3 regions of the Cupriavidus sp. SW-Y-13 genome follow, and region 2 is predicted to be linked to each of the others. Evidence: predicted binding sites of a transcription regulator. Region 2 holds the regulator's gene; each other region holds the start of a gene.
The links. Region 2 encodes HrcA, which represses chaperone genes, less so after heat shock. Its sites were predicted from a motif close to TTAGCACTCNNNNNNNNNGAGTGCTAA; they were not measured.
Positions count from the first base shown of each region.

Region 1: groES (co-chaperone GroES) is a predicted target of HrcA. The motif match lies at 8,009-8,035, and genes of this name have one in related genera.
Region 3: rpoH (RNA polymerase sigma factor RpoH) is a predicted target of HrcA. The motif match lies at 4,103-4,129, and genes of this name have one in related genera.

Region 1 is NZ_WHLX01000001.1:684,637-694,828, forward strand. It holds gene GA566_RS03150 (diguanylate cyclase) at 1-2,345, opposite strand, end outside; gene GA566_RS03155 (c-type cytochrome) at 2,716-3,597, shown strand; gene GA566_RS03160 ((2Fe-2S)-binding protein) at 3,765-4,223, shown strand; gene GA566_RS03165 (xanthine dehydrogenase family protein molybdopterin-binding subunit) at 4,234-6,495, shown strand; gene GA566_RS03170 (anti-sigma factor) at 6,565-6,864, opposite strand; gene GA566_RS03175 (sigma-70 family RNA polymerase sigma factor) at 6,851-7,381, opposite strand; gene GA566_RS03180 (ArsR family transcriptional regulator) at 7,578-7,862, shown strand; gene groES (co-chaperone GroES) at 8,141-8,431, shown strand; gene groL (chaperonin GroEL) at 8,522-10,165, shown strand.
Region 2 is NZ_WHLX01000001.1:1,051,047-1,061,238, reverse strand. It holds gene GA566_RS04860 (DMT family transporter) at 1-654, opposite strand, end outside; gene GA566_RS04855 (DUF1841 family protein) at 758-1,189, shown strand; gene GA566_RS04850 (phospholipase A) at 1,367-2,710, shown strand; gene GA566_RS04845 (co-chaperone YbbN) at 2,713-3,117, opposite strand; gene grpE (nucleotide exchange factor GrpE) at 3,202-3,762, opposite strand; gene GA566_RS32855 (hypothetical protein) at 4,025-4,216, shown strand; gene GA566_RS04835 (RNA-binding S4 domain-containing protein) at 4,251-4,646, opposite strand; gene hemH (ferrochelatase) at 4,662-5,777, opposite strand; gene hrcA (heat-inducible transcriptional repressor HrcA) at 5,829-6,884, opposite strand; gene GA566_RS04820 (NAD kinase) at 6,985-7,902, shown strand; gene recN (DNA repair protein RecN) at 7,967-9,703, shown strand; gene GA566_RS04810 (hypothetical protein) at 9,744-10,192, shown strand, end outside.
Region 3 is NZ_WHLX01000001.1:347,611-357,802, reverse strand. It holds gene GA566_RS01675 (CmpA/NrtA family ABC transporter substrate-binding protein) at 1-178, shown strand, start outside; gene ntrB (nitrate ABC transporter permease) at 246-1,088, shown strand; gene GA566_RS01665 (ABC transporter ATP-binding protein) at 1,099-1,902, shown strand; gene ybiB (DNA-binding protein YbiB) at 1,983-2,966, shown strand; gene GA566_RS01655 (pirin family protein) at 2,985-3,857, opposite strand; gene rpoH (RNA polymerase sigma factor RpoH) at 4,199-5,134, shown strand; gene GA566_RS01645 (SCO family protein) at 5,206-5,820, opposite strand; gene cyoE (heme o synthase) at 5,916-6,860, opposite strand; gene GA566_RS01635 (heme A synthase) at 6,857-7,960, opposite strand; gene GA566_RS01630 (cytochrome C oxidase subunit I) at 8,005-8,673, opposite strand; gene GA566_RS01625 (SURF1 family protein) at 8,670-9,458, opposite strand; gene GA566_RS01620 (twin transmembrane helix small protein) at 9,516-9,725, shown strand; gene GA566_RS01615 (cytochrome c oxidase subunit 3) at 9,831-10,192, opposite strand, start outside.

The DNA of each region.
Region 1 (10,192 bases), 370 kb from region 2:
CTGCAGTCCTTGAGCAGCAGCGCAAACTCGTCGCCGCCCAGCCGCGCCAGCAGGTCGTCGGGGCGCACCTGGTGGCGGATCACATAGCCCAGCTCGCGCAGCAGCACATCGCCCGCGCCGTGGCCGGCCGTGTCGTTGACGATCTTGAAGCGGTCCAGGTCGATGAAGCACAGCGCGGCGCGGTGGCCGTGCAGGCGCGCCTGCTCGCACGACTCGCGCAGGCGCTTCTCGAACCAGGCGCGGTTGGGCAGGCCGGTCAGCGCATCGTGCGAGGCCGAGTGGGCCAGCTCACGCTGCAGCGCGCGCGAGGTGGTGATGTCCTGGAACACCAGCACTGCACCGAGCACGCCGCCATCGTTGGCCAGCACGGGCGCGGCGGAATCCTGCACGTCGTGGCGCTCGCCGGTCAGGCTCTGCAGCACGGCGCCTTCCTGCAGGTAGGCAGGGCGCAGCGTCTCCAGGCATTGCTCGACGGGGCTGGGGATGGTGAGATCGGTGTCTTCGTCGACGATGCGGAAGACCAAGTCCAGCGATTGCCCCATGGCGGCGTCCATGCTCCAGCCGGTCAACTGCTCGGCAATCGGATTCATGAACGTCACGCGCATGACCGGGTCCGTGCAGATCACGGCGTCGCCGATGGAGCGCAGCGTGATGTGCAGCCGCTCCTTTTCCTCGAACAGCGCGCGCGTCAGGTTGCGCTGCTCGGTGATGTCCCAGTTGGTGCCCACCAGCGCGTTGGTGGTGTCGTCCTCGCGGCGCGACGTGTTGGCCATGGCGCGCACATGGCGGATCTCGCCCGTGGGACGCACGATGCGATATTCCGTATCGAAGCGGCGCTCGCCCCGGATGGCCTGGCGCATCTCCGCGCTGACGCGGCTCACATCCTCGGGGTGAACCATCGCGATCCACTGGGCCAGCGTGGGCGGCCCCAGTTCCGGGTGCGTGCCGTGCAGGCCGTGCATGCGTGCATCCCAGGTGATCGACGCCTGCGAGAAATCCCACTCCCAGATGCCCACGCCACCGGCTTCCACAGCCAGTTGCGTGCGCCGCGCCAGTTCCTCCAGTTGCTGCTGGGCGAGCTTGCGCGTGTGGATATCCTCCACCTGCGAGATGAAGTGGTCGGGCCGGCCTTCGTCGTCGCGCACGAGCGATACCGCGAGCAGGGTCCACAGGTAGTGGCCGTCCTTGTGCCGGTAGCGTTTTTCCAGTCGGTACGAGTCGATCTCGCCGGACAGCAGGCCCTCGATCTGGCGCAGGTCGGCGGCCAGGTCGTCGGGGTGGGTCATCAACTGGAATGGCAGGTCGCGCAATTCGTCGGGGGTGTACCCGAGCAGTTCCACCATGGCGCGGTTGACCATCTGCCAGCGGCCGTCCAGCCCGACGATGGCCATGCCGATGGCCGAGTGCTCCAGCGCCTGCCGGAACCGCTGTTCGCTGCTGCGCAGTTCGTGACGTCCCTTGCGGTTCTGCTCGGTCATGAAGGCGATGCAGACCGGGAACACCAGGATCAGTGCGCCGGACAGCGGCACCGAGCGCGATGCCAGGACATCCACGCCGGCCGCCAGCGAGAACCCTTCCGCGGCGATGGCCGAGAGCAGCGTCAGCAGCGCGGTGGCAAACGGGTTGCTGGCCAGCGCCACGATCACCAGCGGCAGCGACATGACCACGAACGGATCGTGCCCGGCGCGGATGGCGCCCGCGCCAATGGCCACGCACAGTGCCAGCATGCCGCCCAGCCGCGCAAGCCGCGTGCGCTCGAAGGTGGCGCGCACGCGTTCGCGCGAGATCGACACCATCAGCGGCAGCAGCAGCACCGTGCCGATGGCGCCTGCATTCCACCAGTTCCACCAGACCTTGAGGAACGGCGTGCCGAACGTGGAAGAGATGATCCACGCGCCCATCAGCCCGCTCAAGGCCGGCCCCACCGTGGAGGCCACGCTGAGCGTGAGGGCGAACATCGCCAGTTGGCCGCTGCGCGCCAGGACCGGATGCCCCACAAGGCTGCGCAGCACGGCGGCGGTGGCCACGAGTTCAATCAGGTTGGCGCCGGACAGCAGCAGCGCGGAGCCGATGGGATGTCCGCCGAGGAGGTCGGCGGCGATGTTGCCGAGGAACATGGCTCCCATCAGCCATGGCGCTTCTTGCCGGGAGCGGTGCAGCAGCAGCCCCAGCCCGAACGCGTTGGCCATCCAGACCGCTGCGGCATGGCCAGGCACGCGCGCCAGCCACAGGCCGACGAGGGCCAGTACGAAGTAGCCTCCGGCCGCGAGCAGCAGGGGGCGCCAGCTGACGATGCCAGGCAGGGGCGGTTGGGTCGAAGGGGGCGCGACCGTTTCAGACGTCATTTCTGTCGATTTCCAGGGACACGCGGCGCGCGTCTGCATACTGCGCCGGGCGCGGGCGATGGTCGCACCGGGTCCAGCCTAGCCGGCATGGTAGTGCCGCCAGGCGAAATCCTTTGGCTGAGATAAGGGCGAGACCATGGCTTTGTTGAGGCTGGCGCGAGGCGCGGAATTTTGGTATGGGGTGGGGCGCCACATCCGGGCGCCGCGTCAGGTGTCGCACTGTACATATGAATCACACTGTTGACGGATCAAGGCCAGCGCGAGACTTCTGACTTCTGTACGATCGCGCACGGAATGCGAAGTGCAGGGCCGGTGCAATGTGCCGGCGCCGACCGGTGGCTGGACCGGTGGCTGCTCAGGGGGGACACCCATGGACGTCAAGCGATTCTTCCGCATTGCCAGCTCCGCGCTGGTGGCCTTCATCGTGTTCGTGGTGCTCGCCGTGGGCAGTACGTACTGGTGGGGCGGACGCAAGCTCGTCCGCACGGTGGAAGTGCCCGCGCTGCAGCCAGTGGCTTTTCCCACCGATGCCGTGGCGATTGCCCACGGACGCTATCTCTACGAATCGCGCGGCTGCATGGAGTGCCACGGCGCCAATGGTGCGGGCAAACAGGTGTTCGATGAAGCCAACGGCTTCCGGGTGCGCGCGCCCGACATCACGCGCGCCAATCCCGCCATCGACAAATATCGCCCCGAGGACTGGGACCGTGCCATCCGCCACGGTGTGGCCCCCTCCGGCCGGCCGCTGCTGGTCATGCCGAGCGAGGACTACAACCGGTTGTCCAACGAGGATTTTGGCGCGCTCGTGGCCTATGTCCGCAGCCTGCCGCCCGCGTCCGGACAGCCCGGCGACATGCATCTGCCCTGGTTCGTGCAGGGTATGTACGGCGCGGGCGTGATCAAGGACGCCGCCGAGAAGATCGACCACAGCCTGCCACCCGCGCCCGCCGTCACGGCGGCGGTCAACGCCCAGTACGGCGCCTACGTGGCGGAGTCCTGCAAGGGGTGCCATGGCGCCGCGCTGCGCGGCGGGCATATCCCCGGCGCGCCTCCCGACTGGCCACCGGCGGCTGACCTGCAACCGGGCGGCGCGATGAAGGCGTATCCGCAGGCAGACCAGTTCGTGACGATGATGCGCACTGGCAAGCGACCCGATGGCACCGACGTCAGTCGCGTGATGCCGTTCGGCGCTTTCGCCAAAATGAACGACACCGACCTCAACGCGCTATATCTGTTCCTGACAGCGAAATAATCACGCATATGGTGCGAAGTACATAAAGTCTGTGTGCCTGCGCACGCATTTCATATTTGCACTATGCTCCACGGGTTTGCCGCTCGGGCCAGGGATTGCCATAGGCCGGTAGCGGGCGGCAGGCAGCGAACAAACATGGGCCACGTACCCAAGGAGCACCCCCCCAAATGACGACCCTCACCCTCAACGGCAAGACCGTGGAGGTGGACGCCGATCCGTCCACGCCACTGCTGTGGGCACTGCGCGACAACCTCGGCATGACCGGCACCAAGTTCGGTTGCGGCATGGCCGCCTGCGGCGCCTGCACGGTCCATATCAACGGGCAGGCCACGCGTAGCTGCGTGATGCCGATCTCGGCCACGGCCGGCAGCAAGATCCAGACGATTGAAAGCATGGGCGACGACAAGGTCGGCAAGGCCGTGCTCGCCGCTTGGCTCAAGCACGATGTGGCGCAGTGCGGCTATTGCCAGAACGGCCAGGTCATGAGCGCCGTGGGCCTGCTGCGTACCAAGCCGCGCCCGACCGATGCCGATATCGACCAGGCCATGGCCGGCAACGTCTGCCGCTGCGGCACCTATCAACGGATTCGCGCGGCCATCAAGGATGCCGCGCGCGCCATCGCCTGAGGGGATTGCCATGCGTATTCGAGGCATTGAAGCCCTGGCGGGCGGTAGCGGTGCGCCGGAACAACCGGCGCAGGACACACAGGCAGCAGGCGCGTTGTCGCGCCGCAGCTTCCTGAAGCTGTCGGGACTCGCGGGCGGTGGGTTTGCGCTGGGCATTGCCGGCGTGGCAGGCAGCGCGCAGGCGCAGGGCGCGGCCAAGGCCGTGCCCGCGCCGCAGGCGTTCCTGCGCATCGCGCCGGACAACATGGTGACGATTGCGGTGAACCGGCTGGAGTTCGGGCAGGGTGTGCATACGGCGTTGCCGATGGCGCTGGCCGAGGAACTGGATGTCGACTGGAAGAACGTGGCGAGCGTGCTGGCCCCGGCTGGCGACGCTTACAAGGACCCCGCGTTCGGTATCCAGATGACGGGCGGCTCCACCGCGCTGAACCACTCGTTCACGCAGTACCGCGAATTGGGCGCACGCGCACGGGCCATGCTGATCACGGCTGCGGCGCAGAAGTGGAAGGTCGACCCGGCCAGCTGCACCGCGCAACTGGGCGTGGTCACCTCCGGCAGCAATCGCGCGACGTACGGCGAACTGGCTGCGGCCGCCATGGAGCTGCCTGTGCCAAAGGAGGTCAAGCTCAAGGACCCGGCGCAGTTCCGCATCGTCGGCAAGCCCACAGCACGCCTGGATGCCGCGTCCAAGCTGCATGGCGACGGCGTGTTCGGCATGGATGTGAGCCTCAAGGGCATGAAGGTGGCCGTGGTGGCCCGCCCGCCGCGCTTTGGCGGCAAGGTGAAGTCGTTCAACGCCGACAAGGCCCGCAAGGTCAAGGGTGTGGCCGATGTGCTGCTGGTCGACGTGGATCGTGGTGGCACGGGCGTGGCGGTGATCGCCGACGGCTACTGGCCGGCCAAGACTGCGCGCGAGGCGCTGGAGATTGTCTGGGAAGACGCGGGCTCCACAGTCAGCACTGCCGCGCTGTTCGATCAGTACAGCAAGCTGTCCACGCAGCCGGGCATCATGGCCCGGCCGTTCGAAGGCGGCAGCATCGATTCGGCGCTGGCCGGCGCGGCCAAGGTGATCGACGCCGAATACCGCGTGCCGTACCTGGCCCACGCGCCAATGGAGCCGTTGAACTGCACGCTGCAGCCCGAGGTGGCTGGCAAGCAGATCAACGCCGTCAAGGTGTGGGTGGGCTCGCAGTTCCAGACCATCGACCAGGGCGCCATCGCGCGCACGCTGAAGCTCGCGCCCGAGAAGGTCACGCTGAACACGATGATGGCCGGTGGCGGTTTCGGACGCCGCGCCGTGCCGACGTCTGACTACCTCGTCGAAGCGGCCAACGTGCTGCGCGTGTGGGTCGCCAGCGGACACACGGAACCCGTCAAGGTGATGTGGAGCCGCGAGGACGACATCAAGGGCGGCTACTACCGTCCGCTGCACGTGCATCGTGCCCGCATCGGCGTGGACGCGCAAGGCAAGGTGGTGGGCTGGCAGCACACGATCGTCGGCCAGTCGATCATCACCGGCACGCCGTTCGAGCCGATGATGGTCAAGAACGGTGTCGATGCCACGATGACCGAGGGTATCGTCGAGAACGACTACGACGTGCCGCTGCAGGTGCAGGTGCATCACCCCAAGGTGGATGTGCCGGTGCTCTGGTGGCGCTCGGTGGGCAACACGCACACTGCGTTCGTCAAGGAAACGCTGGCTGACGAAATGGCCACCGCCGCGAAGAAGGACCCCGTGGCATGGCGTATGGCGCAACTCGACGAGAAGAAGCACGCGCGTCACCGTGCGGCGCTGCAACTGGCCGTGGACCGCTCGGGCTATGGCAAGAAGAAACTGCCGAAGGGGCACGCCTGGGGCGTGGCCGTGCACGAATCGTTCGGATCGGTGGTGGCGTACGTGGTGGACGTGTCGCTGGTGAAAGGCGAGCCGCGCGTGCATCGCGTGACGGCCGGCGTGCATGCCAACCGCGTCGTCAATCCGCTGGGCGCCGAGGCGCAGATCCAGGGCGGATGCATCTTCGGCCTGGCCATGACCCGCCCGGGGTTTGCCATCGAGATCGAGAATGGCGCGGTCAAGAACAGCAACTTCCCTGACTATCCGCCGCCCCGCATGCCGGACGCACCCATGGTGGATGTGTTCTTCGTGCCGTCCGACGACAACCCGACCGGGCTTGGCGAACCGGGCACGCCCGGCATTGCCCCGGCCGTGGCCAACGCGCTGTTCCGTCTCACGGGCCAGCGCCAGCGCCAGTTGCCGTTCGTGCTGACCTGATTGTCGGTTCGCGCAGGCAATAAGGAAGGACCCCGCCTCGCGCGGGGTCTTTTCTTTGCTGCTTCGGAATTATCTGAACCAGCGCCGCCAGCCGGGCTCGGCGGGCGGGTGGGACGCACTGTCCCAGCCAGGCTCGGACAGCGATGGCGATGACGGTAGCGATTCGAGAATGTGTTCGCGCAGGCCGGCGGGCGCTCGGTAGTAGGTGGCGGCGTGCTGCACGGCATGCCGCAGCGACTGGAGGCGGCGCAGCGTGTCGACGCAACTGTCGCAGTCTTCCAGATGCCGCTCCAGCCGCACGCTGTCGGCTGCGCCCGCCTCGCCGTCGGCGGTGGCCCGCAGCAGGTGGCGTGCCTCAATGCAATCCATGACGGGACTCTCCGACGGGTGGAATGTTGCGTATCAAGGCGACGGTTGCCGCCAGCAGGCGCCGGCCATGGTCCAGGCGCGACGCCACCTGATCCACGGGAATATCGACGATCCGTGCGATGTCGTGGTAGTGCAAGCCTTCGAGCTCGCGCAGGACCAGTACCTCGCGGCATGCCACGGGCAGGCGTTCGAGCGCGGCATTGACAAGGGGGATGTCCTCGTCGCGGAGGAGCCATTGCGTGGCGTCATCGGGGGTGTCGGGCGCCCAGGCGTTGTCGGCGTGGCGCGGCGCAGGATATCGGGACTGCCAGGTGGCGTGGACGATGGCCAACAGCCAGGGGCGGGGCTGAGCCGCACGGGCACTACCAAACAGGGGGCAGGCGCGTGCAAGGGCTTCCTGCACCACGACACTGGCGTCTTCGTCGTTGCCGCACAACCACCGGGCAAGGTTGTGGGCGGCGTCCAGATGCGGCAGCAACTGGGTCTCGAAACGTTGGCGTGGGTTGGCAGCGTCCATTCAGTCCCTTGAGAGTACTGGCGCCAGACGATTCTATGCCGGGACCGGCATCGCGCCAACGGGGTAGACCCGGAGAGCGTGGACAGAGCGTTGCCGTGGCGATACGGCCCTCGAATCACCGTCTGTTTCAGGCATACGATGCCGGCCCGGTGGGGCATCATCCGATGACTGATCAGATTTTTCGGGGAGAGAGCGGATGGACACCCAGGAAAGCACCCTGGCCCTCGCGTTGCTGACGGTGCCCGCGCGCGCCGCTATCTGTCGTGCCTTGCTCGAAGCCGGCGACGATGGCCTGCCGGCCATGGCGCTGGTGGAGGTCTCGGGCCTGACCCACAAGCATGCGGCCCACTGTTTCCAGGAAATGGTGCAGGCCGACCTGCTGGCGCTGGTCGTCCGCGAGCGCCAGGTCTGCTACGTGCTCAAGGCCAGGCGCGCGGTGCGCGAAGCACTGGGCTATATCGACAGCAGCGGCCTGGACTGACTTTCCCTCCCGTCCCGACCCCGATTCGACCCCGTACTGGTGACCCGGTACGGGGTTTTTTCATGTCAAAGGCGGTGAATCTGCATGAGCGCGGGTAAACCCCCATTCAGTCCGCGTCTTGAAAAGGAAATACCCCGTCCCTATAATTAGCACTCGCTGGGGGAGAGTGCTAACAACCGGTTAGTCACACCTCTGCGGTAGACCCAAACCCGGATGGCCGTTGAAGATGACGGCCATTTTGTGAATCAAAACTCACTTTTTTGTATTTAGGAGTCCGTATGAACCTGCGTCCTCTGCACGACCGTGTGATCGTGAAGCGTCTGGACAATGAAACCAAGACCGCGTCCGGCATCGTGATTCCCGACAATGCAGCCGAGAAGCCGGATCAAGGCGAAGTCCTGGCCGTTGGCCCGGGCAAGAAGGATGACAAGGGCAACAACATTGTGCTCGACGTCAAGGTGGGTGACCGCGTGCTGTTCGGCAAGTATGCCGGCCAGGGCGTGAAGGTGGATGGCCAGGAACTGCTGGTCATGCGCGAAGAAGACATCATGGCCGTCGTCAACAAGTAATTGACGCAAGCCTGACCGCATCACACCAGATTCCCTGACCGTCCCCACCATGACCGCGGGACGGTCTTCCCAGATTCGGAGATTCAAGACATGGCAGCAAAAGACGTAGTGTTCGGCGACGCCGCACGTGCCAAGATGGTCGAAGGCGTGAACATTCTCGCCAACGCAGTGAAGGTGACCCTGGGCCCGAAGGGCCGCAACGTGGTGCTGGAGCGCAGCTTCGGTGGCCCGACCGTGACCAAGGACGGCGTGTCCGTGGCCAAGGAAATCGAACTGAAGGACAAGCTGCAGAACATGGGCGCGCAGATGGTCAAGGAAGTGGCTTCCAAGACCAGCGACAACGCCGGTGACGGTACCACCACCGCAACCGTGCTGGCCCAGTCGATCGTCCGCGAAGGCATGAAGTTCGTGGCCGCCGGCATGAACCCGATGGACCTGAAGCGCGGCATCGACAAGGCCGTGGCCTCGGCCGTGGAAGAGCTGAAGAAGCTGAGCAAGCCGACCACGACCAGCAAGGAAATCGCCCAGGTTGGCGCGATCTCGGCAAACAGCGACGCCTCGATTGGCGAGCGCATTGCTGAAGCCATGGACAAGGTTGGCAAGGAAGGCGTCATCACCGTCGAAGACGGCAAGTCGCTGGCCGACGAGCTGGAAGTCGTGGAAGGCATGCAGTTCGACCGCGGCTACCTGTCGCCGTACTTCATCAACAACCCGGAAAAGCAGGTTGTTGCCCTGGACAACCCGTTCGTCCTGCTGTTCGACAAGAAGGTCTCGAACATCCGTGACCTGCTGCCGGTGCTGGAACAAGTCGCCAAGGCTGGCCGCCCGCTGCTGATCATCGCTGAAGACGTGGAAGGCGAAGCCCTGGCCACGCTGGTGGTGAACAACATCCGTGGCATCCTGAAGACCGCCGCCGTCAAGGCTCCGGGCTTCGGCGACCGCCGCAAGGCCATGCTGGAAGACATCGCCATCCTGACGGGCGGCACGGTGATCGCCGAGGAAATCGGTCTGACGCTGGAAAAGGCTACCCTGCAAGACCTGGGTCAAGCCAAGCGCATCGAGATCGGCAAGGAAAACACGATCATCATCGACGGCGCCGGCGACGGCTCGGCCATCGAAGGCCGTGTGAAGCAGATCCGCGCCCAGATCGAGGAAGCCACCTCGGACTACGACCGTGAAAAGCTGCAAGAACGCGTGGCCAAGCTGGCCGGCGGTGTTGCCGTGATCAAGGTTGGCGCTGCCACCGAAGTCGAAATGAAGGAAAAGAAGGCACGCGTGGAAGATGCGCTGCACGCTACGCGCGCTGCCGTGGAAGAAGGCATTGTTCCTGGCGGTGGCGTGGCCCTGCTGCGTGCACGTGCTGCCATCTCGAACCTGACCGGTGCCAACCCGGACCAGAACGCCGGCATCAAGATCGTGCTGCGCGCCATGGAAGAGCCGCTGCGCCAGATCGTGCTGAACGCTGGTGAAGAAGCTTCGGTCGTGGTGGCCAAGGTCATCGAAGGCAAGGGTAACTACGGTTACAACGCGGCTTCGGGCGAGTACGGCGACCTGGTGGAAATGGGCGTGCTGGATCCGACCAAGGTGACCCGCACCGCGCTGCAGAACGCCGCTTCGGTGGCTTCGCTGATGCTGACGACCGACTGCGCCGTGGCGGAAACCGCCAAGGAAGAATCGGCGCCGGCAATGCCGGGCGGCATGGGTGGCATGGGCGGCATGGACGGCATGATGTAAATCGCGCCGGACTGCCAGGCCAACCCG
Region 2 (10,192 bases):
CGGAAACTGCGGCGGCACACCTACACTCGTGCGGATCACGCCGATCGTCACATAGACCAGCGCTGCCGCCGAACAGATCACCGTGGTCGTGGCGATGGCATTGACGCCGGCCGTCACGCGAGCGCCCACCACGATGTAGATCGAGTAAATTACCGCCGCCGCCACGCCCAGCGCGATACCCAATGGCGCGCCCTCCCCGCCGCCCACCGTCAGCCCGGCACCCACCGAGCACAGCACTAGCGCGATCACCGAGGTGGTGGTCAGCTTTTCTTTCAGGAAGACCGCCGCCAGCAACGTGACGAACAGCGGATAGAGATAGAGCAGCAGCGCCACGAGACTGGCCTGCGCGTGATTGAGCGCGGTGAAGAAGCAATAGGACTGGCCGACATAGCCTATGCCGCCCATCGCCGCCAGCGCCAGCACGCGGCGCCACGGCGGCAGCGCAATGCCGCGCGTGCGCATCACCACGGCCATCGCCAGCGCCGCCACCACGAATCGCACCGCCAGCAGGCCATAGACATCGGCACCGGCTGCATAGGCAAAGCGCGCGAAGATCGCCATCGCACCGAATGCGGTGGCGGACAGGGCAATCAGCAGCACGCCGGCGAACTTGTCGCGGGCCTGGCCCAGAGGGCCGGTGGCGGAAACGGTCATCGTGGAGGAAAAAGAGCGCGGAACGCTGCATTCTACTGACCCTGCGGGGCGCGCGGCGCATGCCCTACGCACATTCCGGCGCTGACTTACAATAGCGGCCATCATGTTCAATCCCTCAAGAGAAGAAGTCCGCCGTTTCTTCTGCGATGCCTGGCAGAAGCGCGTAGCGGGCAGTGTCCTCACCCCCCTGGAGGCCATCGCCGTCGACTGGATCGACCAGCACCCCGACTACCACGCGCTGCTGACCGATACCGAAGGCGCGCTGACGCGCGATTACACGCCCGAAGGCGGCCAGACCAATCCGTTCCTGCACCTGGCGATGCACCTGTCGATCTCCGAACAGGTGTCGATCGACCAGCCGCCGGGCATCCGTGGCGCCTACGAGGCGTTGAGCCGTAGGCTCGACTCGCCGCACGAGGCGCAGCACCAGATCATGGAAGCCCTCGGCCAGATGCTCTGGAATGCCCAGCGCAATGGGATGCCTCCGGACGGCCAGGCATACGTCGACGACATCCTGCGACGCGCCCGGGGCTGATTCTGCGTCTGACACACGGCGCCGTGCAGTAATCGACACTGCGCGGCATCAATACCAGACAACGCCTGACAAGAGCGCTCGGCAGCACGTGCTAGGCTTGCCGGCATCTTGTTCCTGTTGCGCCGCATCACCGGCAAGCGCGCATTCCTTGCGTGGCCGGCGCGGCGCTCCCTGCCCATGCTCTGCTCCGCTGCTGTCCGCGCCGGCTCGCGCCGCGCGGCTTTCCCCTCCCTGCGCTATGCATCGGCCATTGCCGGCGCCCTGCTGCTCTGGTCGCCGCTGGCGGCCCACAGCGCCGTGGCACTGCTGCAACCGCCGCGTGCCATCGATGGCACGAAGCCCCTGACACTGACGCTGCTCATCACTGCCGACGACGACACGCGCCGCTATGCCGTCCCCGATACGCTACAGGTGACTGCCGTGGGCGACCTGGCCGCCCCGGTGCGGATGGAGTTGAAGCGTGTGGGCAAGGGGCCGGAGATTCTGAACCTGCGGCGCGGTGAAAACCGCACAGTCAGCTACGCGACCGACTGGCCCGCAGGCATGCGCGGCATGGTGAGGCTGGACGTGGCGGGCATCGACGCCGCGCCCGTCACCATCACGCTGAACCGCGCGCCGTTGCCGGGCGAGGCCACTCCCACCGCGCCTCTGGTCGTCGCCAAGCCGGCCGCCACGCCCGATACCGAGCCGACCACTGCGGAACGGGACCTGGCCAATGCCCAGGGCACGCCAACGACAGCGCCCGTCACGCCTGTGGTATCCACCGCCGACGGTGCTACCACCGGTCCGGTACCGGCCGATCTTCGCGACTCCCAGCGTCTGGCGTTCAACGAGCCGATGTACCTGATGATCGGCGCGCACGACGGTGCCAACGCCAAGTTCCAGATCAGCTTCCGCTACCGGATTTTCGAAGGCGAGAACCCGAATTCGAAGTCGGTACTAGACAACCTGTATTTCGCATACACGCAGTTCTCGCTTTGGGACCTGGCCGCCGCATCCAAGCCGTTCAAGGACACCAACTACCGGCCCAGCCTGTATTACTACCTGTCCGATACCGGCGTGAAGAACAGCGTGATCAGCCGCCTGTCGATCGCCACCGGCTTCGAGCACGAATCCAATGGCCGCGACGGCGACGACTCGCGCGCGGTCAACACCCTGTTCATCAAGCCGACGATGTACTTCGGCGACCAGACCGACTGGCACTGGCGCGTGACGCCCAAGGTGTACGGGTATGTGGGCAAGAGCGACAACGAGGACATCGCCCACTATCGTGGCTACATGGACCTGAACATCGCCTATGGCCGCCCAGACTCGTGGGAACTCTCCACCACGCTGCGCAAGGGCACGCGCAAGGGCTACGGCAGTGTCGACGCCCAGCTCACCTATCCGCTGTCGCGGCTGCTGCCGGGTACAGCCGGCTACCTGATGGCAGGCTATTTCTATGGATATGGCGAGAGCCTGCTGTACTACAACCAGAAAACCCCTTGGCAATTCCGCCTGGGCTACGCATTGTCCCGCTGAGGTTATCCGGCGAGCGGTTTCCCTTCTGCCTTCAGCCGCGCATTGCCCACCGCCGCCGCGAACTGGCCATGACCGTGCCAGCCCGTGGCGCGGCCCAGTTTCTTGCCCTTGTGGAAGAACATGAACACTGGAATGCCGTGCAGGCCGAAGCGGCGGCCCAGTTCGGGGTGCGCGTAGACGTTGGTGTGCAGCCAGCGCAGGTTCAGCGCGCGGATCGGCTCGGGATTGGCGAGGATCGCCTTCTTTGCCATTTCGCAGTTAAAGCAATCCACACCCCAGAAGAACACGCAGACGAGATCGTCTCCGCTGGCGGCGATTTCCGCATCGATGGTGGACGGGTCCACTTCCTGCATGGCCAGCGCCTCGAAGGCGCGGTGATCCAGATGGGGGGCCGGTGCGTCAGACATCTACATTCTCCAGACACGACAACGCCCGGCAACCTTGCGGCCACCGGGCGTGTGTTTGCTACATGATCCTGCGGAAACTCGGACTCAGCGCGGAGCCGAAACGGTCACCAGCGCCGGGCGCAGCACGCGATCCGAGATCGTATAGCCACGTTGCAGCACGCTGACCACGGTGTTCGGTTCCTGCTCGGACGGGACCATCGAAATGGCCTGGTGGCGATGCGGATCAAAGCGCTCACCGACCGGGTTCAACTCGACGATCTTGCCGCGCTCGAAGGCCGCTGCCAGTTGGCGGGCGGTCAGTTCCACGCCTTCGCGCAGCTTGGCCACATCGCCGCTGTTGTCGGCCAGCGCGGCCTGCAGGCTGTCCATCACGGGCACGAGGTTGTCGGCAAAGCTCTCGATGGCGTACTTGTGTGCCTTCGAGACTTCGTCCTGGGAGCGGCGGCGGATGTTCTCGCCTTCCGCCGTGGCGCGCAGGAACATGTCGTAGTGTTCCTTGGCCTTGGCTTCCAGATCGGCCACCTGCTGGGCCAGGCGTGCCACATCATCGGCACCGGCTGCGGCAGCTTCGGGCGCCTGCGTGCGGGCGGCCTCGTCGGCCGGCGGCTGCATGTTCGGATTCGGCGTCAGATTCTGTTCTTCCATGTCGATTCGTATCAAAGCTAAAAACGCGGCCCATCTGCGGTAACGACAGGCCGAGGGGGGTTCGGATGCCCGGTTCGGGATCAACAGGCAAGTCTAGCCGCACTTGGCGGCACCACTCCAGTTTTTCAAGAGTGGACATTCAGAGACGCCGAAATACGCCGTTACAAAGAGCGGTTTCATGAGATCGAGTGTTCATTGCCTTGCTGCATCGCAATGACTAAGATTCATGCAGTAAAAATGACAAAAATAACGGGAGCCGGAGGTGGATCCATTCGATGCATCCTTGGGACGCTTCACCATGCACAAGCTGCCAGTCGTGACCGTATGCCTGATCGCCGCGCTATCGGCGATGACAGTCTTCATCTGCCTGTCGGAAGCGGTGGGTCCTCGCGACACCGAGTATGGCAGCGGCAAGGCCGTGTTCAAACACTACCTCGTCCACTACGTACGCTGATTTTTCCCGGAATACCGTGGCGACCTGGGCTGGCTCAATGACGAAAATCGTCAATCCGACGGCGGTCGCGCTTGGTTGGGCGGCCCTGTAGCTGGGCGGCCGGCTCTGGCTGCAACCGGCGCGTTTCAGCGTCTTTCTGGCGTCGGGCCTGGCTTTCCGGTGTTTCCTCGTAAGTCGTCTGGGCGATCGGCGCCGCGCCCCGCGAGGCCGGAATGCCCTTCACCAATACTTCCCAACGCTGCTGGTGCGCTTCCAGCACGACGGTATCGCCGGGCTTGACCTCGCGCGAATTCTTGACCGGCTGGCCGTTGACCGTGACCTTGCCGCGCTCCACTGCCTCGGCCGCCAGCGAACGCGTCTTGAAGAATCGCGCGCACCACAGCCATTTGTCGATGCGCATCCGCGCACCGCTCTCGAAATCCACCTGCATTCTCTATCTCCTGCTTCAGCCCGCCGCGCCACGCGCGTGCGCCCGGCTGCGGCGCGCATCGAGTTCATGCGCATGCAACGACGCCAGCGGCCAGCCCTGCAGATGCTGCAAAGCAATATCCGACAGCCCGGCAATCCACACCTCGGAATCATTCATGCATGGAATGAAATGGAAGTCGTTGCCGCCCGCCACGCGGAATTCGGTCTGCCCTTCCATGGCGATTTCCTCCAGCGTCTCGATGCAGTCTGCCGGAAAACCGGGGCAGAACACATCCACCCGCTGCGTGCCGACCTTGCCAAGCTCGGCGAGCGTCGGCGCCGTATAGGGCTGCAGCCATTCGGCCTTGCCGAAACGCGACTGGAAGGTCACCTGATACTGCCCCGGCTGCAAACCCAGCGCCTCGCCCAGCAGCCGGCCGGTCTTCAGGCACTCGCAGTGGTAGGGATCGCCCAGATCCAGCAGCCGGCGAGGCAGACCATGGAAGGACAGGATCAACCGGTCACCCTGCGCGAAATCGGGCACGTCGTGTTGGCGCCAGTAGGCACGCACCTGCTCGTTGAGCGCGCGAATATAGGCTGGATGATCGTGAAAGTGCTTCACAAGCCGGATTTCGGGCTGATTGCGCCATCCCGCCAGGACACGGAACACTTCGTCGAACGCCGTGGCCGTGGTGGTGCCCGAGTACTGGGGATATAGCGGCAGCAGCAGGATCTGCTCCGTGCCCTGCCGGCGCAGCGCCTCCATCACCGATTCGATCGACGGATTGCCGTAGCGCATGGCGCAGGCCACGGTCACCTCATGGCCCAGCTTCTGCATCAGCAGTTGCAGCGCATGGGCCTGCCGTTCGGTGTGGACCAGCAACGGGGAGCCGGTCATATGGGCTTCGCGCAGCCAGATCGACTCATATTTCATGGCCGAGGCGCGCGAACGGAACGGCAGGATCACCCCGTGCAGGATGGGCAGCCACGCCAACCGCGGGATTTCCACCACGCGGGGATCGGACAGGAAGGCTTTCAGGTAGCGCCCCACCGCCTTGGGCGTGGGCGCATCGGGGGTGCCGAGGTTGATCAGCAGGATTGCGGTGCGCGGCGACTGGCCGTGCTGGTATGCCGGTTCAGGCGAAAACGTCATGGGGTGTCCGATTACGACTCCGGGAGCGCCGGGCGATGCCGTGCGAAAGGCTCAAGTCTGATTCTGGCTAAGCGCGCTGGAGAGTAGCCGCGCCGTAATATCGACGATGGGGATCACACGTTCGTACGCCATGCGGGTGGGGCCGATCACGCCGAGCGTGCCGACGATCTGGCCGTCCACCTCGTACGGCGCAGTGATCACGGCCATGTCCTCGATCGGCACCAACTGGCTTTCTCCGCCGATGAAGATCTGCACGCCCTGCGCGTGGCTGGAGACGTCCAGCAATTGCAGCAGGCTGGTCTTGTGCTCGAAGACATCGAACAGCCGGCGCAGCTTGTCCATGCTCGACGACAGGTCCTCCACCTCCAGCAGCTTGCGCTCGCCGGAGATGAACACCTGCTCGTTGTTATCCTCCGCCATCGCGCTGCTACCCGCCTCCACGGCGGCCTGCATCAGCGATGACATGTCACGGCGCAACGCCTGCAACTCCACGCGCAGGTGATCGCGCACCGAGTCGAAGCTCATGCCCGCATAGTGCGCGTTGAAGAAATTGGCGGCCTCGATCAGTTGGGCCGGGGTATAGGACAGCTCGGTCTGGATGATCCGGTTCTGGACGTCACCTTCCGGGCTGACGATGATCAGCAGGATGCGCTTATCCGACAACCGCATGAATTCGACCTGCCGGAACGATTGTGCGCGCCGGGGCGTCATCACCACGCCGGCGAACTGCGACAGGTTCGACAAGGTGTGCGCAGCCGCCGTGATCATGCGCTGGGGTCCAAGCTGCTGGTTGGCCATCTGGCCCTGGATCTGGTCCTTGAGGCCGGCCAGTTCGGCGGGCAGCACCACTTCGCCGTCCAGCGGGCGCGCGGTCAGCATCGCATCGACGAACAGACGATAGCCGCGCGGCGTGGGAATGCGGCCCGCAGACGTGTGCGGGCTGGCGATGAAACCCATTTCCTCGAGGTCCGACATCACATTGCGGATGGTGGCCGGCGACAGGTCCAGCCCCGAGTATCGCGAAAGGGTGCGGGAACCGACCGGCTGCCCTTCGGCGATGTAGCGCTCGATCAGGGTCTTGAGAAGCGTTTTAGAACGTTCGTCCATGATGCCCCGATTCTAATCAAAACTGCGCCGTTCGGGCGGCGTCGCGAGCGCCCACGCCCCGAGGCTGACAATGGTCATGCCGGTATGGTCTAATCCCGCCATGTCTGCCCCCTCAAAGACCAGCGCCCCGCGCGCGCCGTTCAAGACCGTCGCCCTGGTGGGCCGGCATTCGACCGCCGGTATCGAAGGCCCCCTGGAGGAATTGGCGTCCTGTATTTTGCGCAATGGCCAGGATGTGGTGTTCGAGCGCGAGACCGCGCTGGCCACCGGCCTGACCGGCTACCCCGTGCTCACGCCCGAGGAAATTGGCCGCGAGGCCGACGTCGCCGTGGTGCTTGGTGGCGACGGCACGTTGCTCGGCCTTGCGCGCCAGCTGGCCGGCCACGATGTGCCCGTCATCGGCGTGAACCACGGCCGGCTGGGCTTCATGACCGACATCCCTCTGGAGGACGTCACCACCGCCCTGCCTGAAATGCTGTCCGGCCGCTACGAGGCCGAGTCGCGGATGCTGCTCGAATCGCGCGTGATCCGCGACGATACGGTGATTTTCTCCGCGTTGGCGTTCAACGACGTGGTGGTGAACCGTTCGGGTATCTCCGGGATGGTGGAACTGGCGGTCTCGGTCGATGGCAACTTCATGTACAACCAGCGTTCGGACGGCTTGATCGTATCCACGCCCACCGGCTCCACCGCCTACGCGCTGGCCGCTGGCGGCCCGATCCTGCATCCCACGCTGTCCGGCATGGTGCTGGTGCCGATTGCCGCGCACGCACTGTCCAACCGCCCCATCGTATTGCCGCACGATGCCGAGGTCACCATCGAGGTGGCCAGCGCGCGCGATGTCAGTGTCAACTTCGACATGCAGTCTCTGGCGTCGCTGCTGCCTGGGGACCGCATCGTCGTGCGTCGCTCGGCCAAGACCGTGAGCCTGCTGCACCCGGTGGGGTACAACTACTACGCCACGCTGCGCAAGAAGCTGCACTGGCACGAATACCCGACCGAGGACAACCGGCTCTGAGCCGATGCCTCCGGTTCTCCCGTCCAACTCGCCGAATCCTCTACCCAGTTCATAGACGCCCAAGATGCTGCGCAGCCTGTCCATCCGCGATTTTGTCATCGTCGACACCCTCGACCTCGACTTCTCGACCGGCTTCACCGTGTTCACGGGCGAGACCGGCGCGGGCAAGTCGATCCTGATCGATGCGCTGGCGCTGGTGCTGGGCGAGCGTGCCGACGCTGGCATCGTCCGGGAAGGCGCGACCCGCGCGGGTATCGGCGCCACCTTCCGCACGCATCCCGCGCTGGACGCCTGGCTGGCCGAGCGCGAACTGGCTGGCGACGATGATTCTGTGTTGCTGCGCCGGACGGTCGATGCCAGCGGACGCAGCAAGGCGTTCATCAATGGCGCCGCCGCTACGCTGGCCCAGTTACGCGAGGTAGGCGATCAACTCGTGGACATTCACGGCCAGCACGCCCACCAGCAGTTGCTGCGCCCGGACGCCCAGCGTCATCTCTTCGATGCACACGCCGGCCTGAGCGAGCAGGCCGCTGCCGTGGCCGAATCCTGGCGCGCCTGGCGCGTCTGCGTGAAACAGCGAGAGGCCGTGGAGCACCAGTCGCGCGAGATGCAACTGGAACGCGAACGGCTCGAATGGCAGGTCGGCGAACTCGACAAGCTGGCGCCGCAGCCGGGCGAGTGGGACGAGATCCAGTCCGAGTACAACCGCCTTTCGCACGCTGCCGGCCTGATCGACGGCAGCCGCGCCGCGCTCGATGCGCTCTCCGAATCCGATGGTGCCGTAGCCTCGGTGCTCAATGGCGTGGTCCAGCGGTTGCAACAACTGGCGGATGTCGATGTCGCGCTGCGCGATGTTCTGGCCGCACTCGAACCTGCGCTGGTGCAGGTGGAGGAAGCCGCGCACTCGCTGAATCGGTATGTCGACCGGCTCGAACTCGATCCCGAACGCCTGCAGGCCGTGGAAGCACGGATGCAGGCGCTGCACACCACCGCGCGCAAGTACCGGCTACCGCCCGAGCAGTTGGCCGACGAACTGCTGGCGCGCAAGCAGCAACTCGACGACCTGCAGGCCGCGCAGGACATCAACAAGGTGCTGGCTCGCGAAGCTGCCGCACGCGCTGCCTACCTGACGCTGGCCAAGCATCTGTCCGCCGCGCGCAAGGTGGCCGCCGACGCGCTGTCCAGGGCCGTGACCGAGGCGATGCAGGGCCTGTCGATGGCGGGCGGCACGTTCGCCGTGGCGCTGCATCCGCTGGAAGAAGGCCAGAGCCACGGCCTGGAACAGGTGGAGTTCCTCGTCGCCGGCCATGCCGGTGTCAGCGCACGTCCGCTGGCACGCGTGGCGTCGGGCGGCGAGCTCGCACGGATCAGCCTGGCCATCTCGGTGATCACCAGCGAAGCGGCCCCCACTCCAACGCTGATTTTCGACGAGGTGGATACCGGCATCGGCGGCGCCGTGGCCGAAGTCGTGGGCCGGCGCCTGCAGGAACTGGGCCGCGCTCGACAGGTGCTCTGCGTGACCCATCTGCCGCAGGTGGCCGCGCAAGCCGGCACCCACCTGCTGGTCAGCAAGGAAAGCCGCGAGGACAAGGAAGGCGCGGTCACGCGCTCGAAGATCCGCGCGCTGGACGCCGATGGCCGCATCCAGGAAACCGCGCGCATGCTGGGCGGTGCGACGGTAACCGCGACCACTATCCAGCACGCAGAGGAAATGTTGACGCAGGGCGCACGCGCTGCGGCCCTGGCCGCCAACGCGCCCCGCGAAGGCGGCGGCAAGAAGCCGCGCCGGGCGGCCGGCTGAGTCCGGCGGCATGCAATCCGCACACAGGAGTTTCAAACCGATGACCCATGGCAAGCTGCCATCGTTTCCCCGCCAGTTCTCGCGCACGGTGGCCACGGCCGCCTTCGCCGCGCTGGCCATGACCGCCATCTCGGGCTGCGCATCGGAGTCGAAGTCGTTCGCACCGCCGCGCGGTGCCCTCACCAACGACCGCGCGCTGGGCGACATCCTCGTCAAGTTCACGCCACCTGACGTGATGTTGTCCGAAGATGCCGGCAAGCTGCTGGCGGCTATCGAAGGTCCCGCACGTTACGTCGTGAAGCGACCCATGTCCGGTGGCGTGTGGCTGATCACTGCCATCACGACCTCCGGCGATGTGACGATGGATCAGGCCGTGGCGACGCTGAAGGCAGCACCCCGTATCGAATCGGCCACGCCGGACCGCATGCTGAAGCCACACCGGGCACGTCCGACCGGACGAGACATGCCATCCGACATACCGGCCAATTA
Region 3 (10,192 bases), 700 kb from region 2:
CGTGGCGAAGAAGGTGAACCGCATCGACATCTACAAGCAAGGCGCAGCCGCCGCGCAGGTGCCGCTGCCGAAGAGCGATTTCCGTACCGCCAAGCTGATCGATGGCGTGACGTGGGACGCCACCAAGGACCCGAAGGCGTATGCCGACGGCTTCAAGATCAAGGCGTCGGCGCTCTGACCGCTCTGACGCCTCTGCCCGGGAGATTGCCGTGAATACCATCGTTCAGACCGCTGCGGAATCCGACATGAAAGAGCACACGCGCCGCCGTGCGCTGGAGATCGCCGCGCAGGAGAAGGAGGCCGCGCGGCGCGAGGCGATCTCCGCATTGACGCTCAAGTGTGTGCCGCCGCTGGTGGGCTTCGTGCTGTTCGTGCTCGTCTGGCACGGCATCGCCACGATGATTCCGTCGCTGCCCACGCCGGGTGCCACATGGAATGCAGCCGTGCCGCTGTTCTCCGATCCGTTCTATCGCAATGGCCCGAACGACCAGGGCATCGGCTGGAACATCCTGGCATCGCTGGCACGCGTGGCAACGGGCTTCGGGCTCGCCGCGGTCATCGGCATTCCGGCTGGCTTCCTGCTCGGACGATTCGCGTTTCTCAATGCGATGGCAGCGCCCGTGATCAGCCTGCTGCGGCCGGTGTCGCCGCTGGCGTGGCTGCCCATCGGACTGCTGCTGTTCAAGGCAGCCAACCCCGCAGCCATCTGGGCGATCTTCATCTGCTCGATCTGGCCGATGATCATCAACACGGCAGTGGGCGTGACGCGCGTGCCGCAGGATTACCTGAACGTGGCGCGTGTGCTCGATCTTTCCGAATGGACGATCTTCCGCCGCGTGCTGTTTCCGGCCGTGCTGCCTTACATGCTCACGGGCGTGCGGCTTTCCATCGGCACCGCGTGGCTCGTGATCGTGGCCGCCGAGATGCTGACGGGCGGCACCGGCATCGGCTTCTGGCTGTGGGACGAGTGGAACAACCTCAAGGTCGAACACATCGTCATCGCCATCTTCATCATCGGCGTGGTGGGCCTGGTGCTGGAGCACCTGCTGCTGGCCCTGGCGCGCCGCTTCAGCTACGGCAATACCTAGGAGCGACGTCATGGAAAAATTCGTCAGCATCGAAGGCGTGGGACAGACCTTCAAGACGCGCAAGGGACCTTTCGTGGCGCTGCGCGATATCGACCTGTCGATTGCCGAAGGCGAGTTCATCACGCTGATCGGCCACTCGGGTTGCGGCAAGTCCACGCTACTGAACCTGATTGCCGGCCTGACCACGCCCACGACCGGCGCACTGATCTGCGCGGGGCGCGAGATCGCGGGGCCCGGCCCGGAGCGCGGCGTGGTATTTCAGAACCACTCGCTGCTGCCCTGGCTGACGTGCTTCGAGAATGTGCTGCTCGGCGTGGACCGCGTGTTCGGGGCCACGGAGAACGCCGCACAACGCAAGGCGCGCACGCACGAGACGCTGGCGCTTGTGGGACTCACTCACGCCGAGGCAAAGTATCCGCATGAAATCTCGGGCGGCATGAAGCAGCGCGTAGGCATTGCCCGCGCGCTCGCCATCCAGCCCAAGGTGTTGCTGATGGACGAGCCGTTCGGTGCGCTCGATGCGCTGACGCGTGCCCATCTGCAGGACGAGTTGATCAAGATCGTCGAACGGACGAAGAGCACTGTGGTCATGGTCACGCACGACGTGGACGAATCCGTGCTGCTGGCCGACCGCATCGTCATGATGACCAACGGCCCGGCAGCGACGATTGGCGAAATCCTGCATGTCGATATCCCGCGCCCGCGCGATCGCGTGGCGCTGGCTGACGACCGCACCTATCACGCCTGCCGTACCGCCGTGCTCGACTTCCTGTACCGCAAGCAGCGCAATCCGGCGCTGCAACAGGCTGCCTGAGCAAACCGTGACGTCATGGTGCAGATCGAGCAGGAATCGTGGGCTATCATGAACGCCACCCCCACGATTCCGCAGTCATCATGACTTCTGCATCTCCGTTTTCTGCCGCCCGCTACATCAAGGAGATCGGCCGAGGCGTCAATGGCGCCCGTGCCCTGCCGCGCGAAGACGCGCAGGCACTCTTCGATGCCATGCTGGCCGGCCGTGTTTCCGATATCGAGCTGGGCGCGGTGCTCATGGCCTACCGCATCAAGGGCGAGGCCCCGCACGAACTGGCCGGCATGCTCGAAGCCGCGCACGCGCACTGCCAGCCACTGGCAGCGCCCGCCGACAAACCCGTCGTGGTCATCCCCAGTTACAACGGCGCGCGCAAGCAACCGAACCTGGTGCCGCTGCTGGCCCTTCTGCTGGCGCGCGATGGCGTGCCGACGCTGGTGCATGGCGTGCGCGCATTTGCAGGCCGGGTGACCAGCCTCGAACTGTTCGAAGCACTGGGCGTGCCGCTGGCTTCCAGCACGCAGGCCGCACAGGATCAGTTGGCCGCATCATCGCATCCGCTGGCGGTGTTGCCCATCGACGTGCTGTCGCCCGCAATCTCGACGCTGCTCGACAAGCGTTCGATCATCGGCCTGCGCAATTCGTCGCACACCATCGTCAAGATGCTGCAGCCGGTGGGCCAGCACACACCGGGCGAGGCGCTGCGACTCTACAGCTACACCCACCCCGAGTACCGCGAGACGCTGACCGACTACTTCTCGCACGAACCGGCCAATGTATTGCTGGGACGCGGGACGGAAGGCGAGGTGGTGGCCGACGCGCGGCGCAGTACGCGCATCGACTGGATGCACGACGGCCATCAGCAGACGATGATCGATCCGGTTACAGGCTCGATTGGCGACGTACCCGAACTGCCACCGGGCACCGATGTGGCGGCCACCGCTGCGTGGATCCGGCAGGTGCTCGACGGTGCGGCACCCGTGCCGGCCCCGATCGCCACCCAGGTCGAGACGATCAAGGAATGCCTGAAGCAGGCCACCCGGGTGGCCTGGGCCAGCCCGGTCTGACGAACAGGTAAAGGGCGCCTAGCGCCGTGTCGGCAGCGGGATGCGTTCGGTCTCGCCCGGCACGTGCGGGAACTGGTCGTCCTGCCAGCGCTGGCTGGCTTCCTCGATGGCGTCCTTGCTGCTGGCCACGAAGTTCCAGAAGATGAAGCGCCGGCCGTCAGTGGGATCGCCGCCCAGCAGCATCAGGCGCGACGGGATTGTGGCGGTCACCGTGACAGGCTCGCCCGGCGTCAGCGTCACCAGGTGCTCGGCCGGCAGCGTCTCGCCATCCAGTTCCACATTGCCGTCCACCGGATAGATCCCGCGCTGTACGTGCTCCGCCGGAATCACGAGACTGGCGCCCGCTTCCATTTCGATTGCCACGTACAAGGTGCGGCTATAGACACGCACGGGCGACTCGGCGCCGAACGCATCGCCAGCGATCACGGTCATGCGCACGCCAGGCAGTTCCAGCTTGGGCAGCGTGGCGCCGGGGTGATGGTGGAACGAGGGCGGATCGTTCTCGTGCGCCTTCGGCAGCGCCACCCAGGTCTGGATGCCATGCAGGCGCGGCCCGGCCTCGCGCGCGGCGTCCGGCGACCGTTCTGAGTGTGCGATCCCGCGTCCGGCCGTCATCCAGTTCACGTCGCCAGGGCGGATGACCTGTTCACTGCCCAGGCTATCGCGATGCATGATCTCGCCCTCGAACAAGTAAGTCACGGTGGCGAGCCCGATATGCGGATGCGGACGCACATCCATGCCCTGGCCGGGCGCCATCTCCACAGGCCCCATGTGATCGAAGAAGATGAAAGGTCCGACAGTCTGGGTGGTAGCGGCCGGCAGCAGGCGGCGCACTGTGAACTCGCCGATGTCCCGGACGTGGGGTTTCAGCAAGTGTTCGATAGCAGACATGGATGGCTCCGGAAAGGGGCTGAAAAACAACTTCCAGTGTAGCGAATCCAGCAATAGACCATCCCAGAATTCCTCAGAATTCGTAGGAAACCGATGGACAATAACGCCCTCTAACATTCCTGTTGAGGAAGCGCGGCCGTCAAACCCTTGCCAGTCGCGGATCCGGGGCACCGGAGCAAAGTTTTGTGCCTATTTGAAAATAGCTTCTGATCGTCTGGAACTATCATTCCCATAAGACCTCAAACTTAGCACTCGTCCGGTTCGAGTGCTAATATGCGTTGCAATGCGGTGTCCCACCGGGACACACCGGCAACTGCCAGCCGGATGCGAAAGGAGTCAAAGTGAACGCAGTCCTGTCTGCCGATCAAAACCAAGTTTCCCGCCGTCTGCCGACGGCGCCCCAGAACGCTGCTGCGAACGCTTTCGCGCTGACGTTCCCGGGCACGCTGGGCAATCTGGAAAGCTATATCCAGGCCGTCCACCGTATTCCGATGCTCACCCCCGAGGAAGAGCTTCGGCTGGCGCGCGATCTGCGCGACAACGAATCTGTCGACGCCGCGCGTCGCATGGTCATGTCGCACCTGCGCCTGGTGGTGTCCATTGCCCGCCAGTACCTGGGCTATGGCCTGCCCCACGCCGACCTGATCCAGGAAGGCAACATCGGTCTGATGAAGGCCGTGAAGCGCTACGACCCCGAGCAGGGTGTGCGGCTGGTGTCGTATGCGATGCACTGGATCAAGGCCGAGATCCACGAATACGTGCTGAAGAACTGGCGCATGGTCAAGGTGGCGACCACCAAGGCCCAGCGCAAGCTGTTCTTCAACCTGCGCAGCCACAAGACCGGCCTGCACACCTTCACGCCCGAACAGGTGGAAGCCGTTGCGCGCGAGCTCAACGTGAAGCCCGAGGAAGTGATGGAGATGGAAACCCGCATGGCAGGCGGTGATCTGGCGCTGGAAGGCCAGGTCGACGATGGCGAAGAAGACTTCGCGCCCATCGCCTACCTCGCGGACAACCACAACGAGCCGACCAAGGTGCTGGAAGCCAAGCGTCAGGACCGTCTGCAGGTCGAGGGTCTGGAAGAAGCCCTGACCAAGCTCGATCCGCGCAGCCGCCGCATCATCGAGGCGCGCTGGCTCGACGTGAACGATGACGGCTCGGGCGGCTCCACGCTGCACGAACTGGCTGACGAGTTCGGTGTATCGGCCGAGCGTATCCGCCAGATCGAATCGGCGGCGATGAAGAAGATGAAGGGTGCGCTGGCGGCTTTCGCCTGACTCTCGCTCCCCGAAAGTACGAAAGGCCGGTCAACTGACCGGCCTTTTTGTTTTCATGCCCCGTGGAACGCTCAGGAGGCCATCAGCGCCTTCAAATCATGCGCGATGGGTTCCGGGCCCTGTCCATGCCGGATGAACAGGCGCAGCTGGCCGTTCTGGTCGAACACGTAGCTGCCGGCCGAGTGGTCCATCGTGTAGTTCAGGGGTGACGTCCCCGGCACCTTGGCGTAGTAGACCTTGAAGTCCTTCGCCACCTTCTTCAGCGCGACTTCGTCAGCGGGACGCAGGCCGATGAACCGCGAGTCGAAGGCCGGCACGTACTGCCCCATCAACTGCGCCGTGTCGCGCTCCGGGTCCACGGTGATGAACAGCACCTGCACCTTGTCGGCATCGGCGCCCATCTGTTCCATGACCTGCTTGAGTTCGACCATGGTGGTCGGGCACACGTCGGGGCAGTGGGTGTAGCCGAAGAACATCAGCACGACCTTGCCCTTGAAGTCCGCCATCGTGCGCGTCTTGCCCGTGGGGTCCTGGAGCGCGAAGTCCTTGCCGAAATCGGACGCGCCCGAGATATCGACATTCTTGAACGAAGGCTTCGGCTGGCCGCACGCGGCGAGGAACAGCGTGCAGAGCGCGAGCAGGCAGAGGCGGCGCAACAGGGAGAAACTCGTGGAGAAATTCGGCATGCGGCAGTGGGAGGAAGGGGGAGAGACGCCCGAAAGTATCGCCGATCACATCGGCGCTGGCTCCCGGGCGCGTCAAGATGCCGCAGGCAGGTGCGTCAGATCTGCGGCACGAACTTGAAGTAGTGATCCACCAGCAGCGCCGCGAACAGCAGCGAGAGGTACAGGATCGAGTAGCGGAAGGTCTTCTGCGCCAGCTGGTCCGAATAGTTGCGGAACAGCGCCCAGGCGTAGCCCAGGAAAACCAGCCCCAACCCCAGCGCGGCGGCCAGATAGATGTAGCCGCTCATGCCGTAGACGAACGGCAGCAGCGTGGCGGCGATCATCACCAGCGTATAGAGCAGGATGTGGAGCAGCGTGTAGCGCTCGCCATGGGTGATTGGCAGCATCGGCAGGCCGGACTTCTCGTAGTCGGCCCGGCGATAGAGCGCCAGCGCCCAGAAGTGCGGCGGCGTCCACGTAAAGATGATCAGCACCAGGAACCAGCCCTCGGCTGGCACGGTGCCTGCCACGGCGGCCCAGCCCAGCGCAGGCGGCATGGCGCCCGACAGCCCGCCGATGACGATGTTCTGCGGCGTGGCCGGCTTCAGCAGGATCGTGTAGATGACCGCGTAACCGAGGAATGTGGCGAAGGTCAGCCACATCGTCAGGTCATTGGCGTACGCGTGCAGCAACCACATGCCCGCGCCGCCCAGCACGGCCGAGAAGATCAGCGTCTGGACGGTGGTGATCTCGCCGGTGGCCGAGGGGCGCCACGCCGTACGGCGCATCCGCGCGTCGATCTTCTGTTCCACCAGGCAGTTGATGGCGAATGCCGCGCCGGCCAGCAGCCAGATACCCGCTGCGCCGCCGATCAGCACCGGCCACGGCACCATGCCCGGCGTGGCCAGGAACATGCCGATGACGGCGCAGAACACGGCCAGTTGCGTCACGCGCGGCTTGGTCAGCGCGGCGTACTGGCGGGCCAGGTGGACGAATCGGCCCACCGGGGAACGGGGATGGGCAGCGGTGGCGGAAACGGCGGGGGGCATCTTGTCCTTCATGTGACGCGCGCGGCTATCCGGGTAGGAGCGGCGGCGCCTGCGGAGCGGGTCGCGAGGCCGATATTGTAGTTGAGACGGAGTAACAGTATCAAAAGCAGGGCTGCTCCACCATTGTGTAACACCGCCGCGCCGAGCGGCCAGTCGAACACGATGTTCGACAAACCCGTCGCCAATTGCAGCGCCAGCACCGCCAGCAACCATTTGCCGTGGCGCGCCAGACCCTCCAGCCGCATCGTCCGCAGGCCGAACCAGAGCAGGTAGCCGAGCACCACGAATGCGAAGCCGCGATGCACCCAGTGAATGGCCACCAGCGCCGCGTGCGGGATGTAGTCGCCATCCGCCGTCATCCCGAGTTGTCGCCACAGCGTGAAGCCGTGCCGGAAGTCCATCTCGGGCACCAACTGGCCGTTGCAGAGCGGGAAATCGGTACAGGCCAGCACCGCGTAGTTGGTGCTCACCCATCCGCCCAGGAAGATCTGGATGACGAGCAGCACCACGGCCAGCACGCCGGCCCGGCGCAGCGACGCCGCCTGCGGCGCCACCGGATGCGGCGGATCGTTGCGCGAACCGAGCCAGATCAGCGACGCGAGCAGCAGCATCGCCAGCATCAGGTGCGTGACCACGATGATCGGCTGCAGCTTCATCGTCACGGTCAGCGCGCCGAACAGCCCCTGCACGCAGACCAGCACGAATACGCCCGTGGAGAACCACGGCGATTGCCGCAGTTCGCGCCGCTTGACCCAGGCCAGCACCATCAGCGAGATGATCAGCACGCCCACCGCCATGGCGAAGTAGCGATGGATCATTTCGATCCACGCCTTCATGAGCGTGACCGGGCCGCTGGGCAGCGCGGTCTCGGCAGCGCGGATCGGCTCCATTGCCGAATGGGGATTGGAGTGGCCGTAGCAGCCGGGCCAGTCCGGGCAACCCAGCCCGGAATCGGTCAGCCGCGTGAAACTGCCGAACATGATCAGGTCCAGCGTCAGGAACGCCGTGATCCACACGAGCTTGCGGTATTTGTCACGGCTGCCGCGCACCATCACATAGGACAGTGGCAGCAGGGCGATCAGGATGCCAATGATGGCGAGCTGGAGCAGCATTGCGATACAACCGGTGAAATCGTAAAAACCTTAGAAGCCGACCATTATCCGATACGCGAGTACTTGAGCAGCTTCTTGAGGTCGCTGCTGACCTTGGCCGGATCGGGATCGGCGGGCCAGCGCATCATCAGGTTGCCGAGCGGGTCCACCAGGAAGATCGTGTCCTCGACGCGGCCACCCTCGCGGGCCGGCAGCCATTTTGCGATGGCCCCGGCGTCCATGCGCAGGAATCGCACCCCCGCATAGGGTTCGTTGTAGGCGGCGGCGAGCCGTCCGTCCACCTCGCCCGCATCCTGGATCAGCCAGACCGGCACGATCCGCTCGCGGTTCTCGCCTTGCCCCGCCCGGATCTGACGCATCGTGAACAGCTTGCGCGCGCAGGCTTCGCCGCAGGCCGACGGATCGGTCATCAGCATCACCCACTTGCCGCGCAGTTGCGCCAGCGGCATTGGCTGGCCGCGCTCGTCGGTCAGCGTGACGGCCGGCATGGGACGTTGCGGATCGATCAGGGCGCCGTAGTTGGTGCTGCCGCCCTCGGGCTTGATCACGTAGTACGTGAAGTACGAGAACAGCACCGGCGAGGCGCAGACCAGCAGCAGCATGAGCATCTGCAGGCGGCCACGGCGTGTGCGTGCATCGATGCGGGCGTCGGCAGGTGGCTGGGGCGTGGCCGAAGGATCTTGCTGCGACATGGGTTCGGTCTGTACGTTCATCGTTCGGTTAGGTTCTGTGCCGATGCGGCCTGCGGCCCCTCCCGGCGTTCGAGTCGGGCGCGGCGCCAGCCGAGCACGGCCAGCAGCACCAGCGTCAGGGCGGCCAGCCCGAACCACTGCGCGGCGTAGCCATAGTGACGATCGGCGCCGAGGTCGGCCGGCGCCCAGTCGCGCGCCAGGCCGTCGGCGTTATCGCTGGATTGCTCCAGTACCAAAGGCAGCAGTGGTGCGCCGATCTCGCGCGACAACGCGGCGAGGTCCACATTCTGGCGGATCTTCTGCCCGGCTTCTGCCGCCGGGTCACGGCCCATGCTGTAGACACGCGGCACACCGGCAAGTGCCGTGCCGTCGATCTGCACCTCATCGGATGGCGTCGAAAAAGGCGCGATCCGCGTGCGGTCCTGTACATTGCGCGGCAGCCAGCCCCGCAGCACCAGCACCGCGGCACCATCGGCCAGACGCAACGGCGTCAGAACCAGAAATCCCGCGCGCGTGTCCGTGCCGTTGCCATGCGGACGGTTGTCGAGCAGCACGGTATGCGCCGCGTCGAACGTGCCCCATGCGCGGACCTTGCGATCGACGAGTTGCGCGTCGCTGCCTGCAGCAAGTTCCACCGGCGGCTGTGCCGCCAGCGATGTCAGCCGCTCCGCGCGATCGATCTTCTCGTGCGCGCGACGCAGTTGCCAGTTGCCGAGCGCACAGGTCACGGCAATCACCACCAGCGCCGCGATGATCGGCACCGCACCGGGTGAGCGCCACAACACGCGCTTCGTACGGGTCGTCACGGGTTTTCCCGCTGCGATGCGATGCCATAATGGGCGCTTCCCAGAACAGGCCCCGCCATGCGCTTTGTCATCATTGTTGCCCTCATCCTGATCATCGGCAGCCTGGCCTCCGCGCTGTTCTTCATGATGCGCGACCGGGGCCGCACGCCCAACATGATGCGCTCGCTGATGCTGCGCGTGGGCTTCTCGGTGGCGCTGTTCCTGTTCATCCTGTTTGCCAACTGGATGGGCTGGATTCACAGCACCGGCATCCTGATGTCGCCCTGAGCGAGCGACCTTCCCCGACAAAAACAGAAGCGCCGCCGGACCCCTGGCCCTCGCGGCGCTTCGACTCTGCATCGGTACGGCAAGCCGCCACGCGGGCGGCCGCGCTTACAGCCAGTACACCACCACGTAGAGACCCAGCCACACCACGTCCACGAAGTGCCAGTACCAGGCGGCGCCTTCGAACGCGAAGTGGTGATCCGGCGTGAAGTGGCCCTTGAGCACGCGGCCCAGCACCACCGCCAGCATGATCGCGCCCATCGTCACGTGGAAGCCGTGGAAGCCGGTCAGCAGGAAGAACGTCGAACCATAGACACCCGAGGTCAGCTTCAGGTTCAGGTCGCGGTAAGCGTGGATGTACTCGTACGCCTGTAGCCCCATGAAGATCGCACCCAGCAGCACCGTCAGCGCCAGGCCCTGGATCACCTGGCTACGCTTGCCGGCCAGCAGTGCGTGGTGCGCCCAGGTCA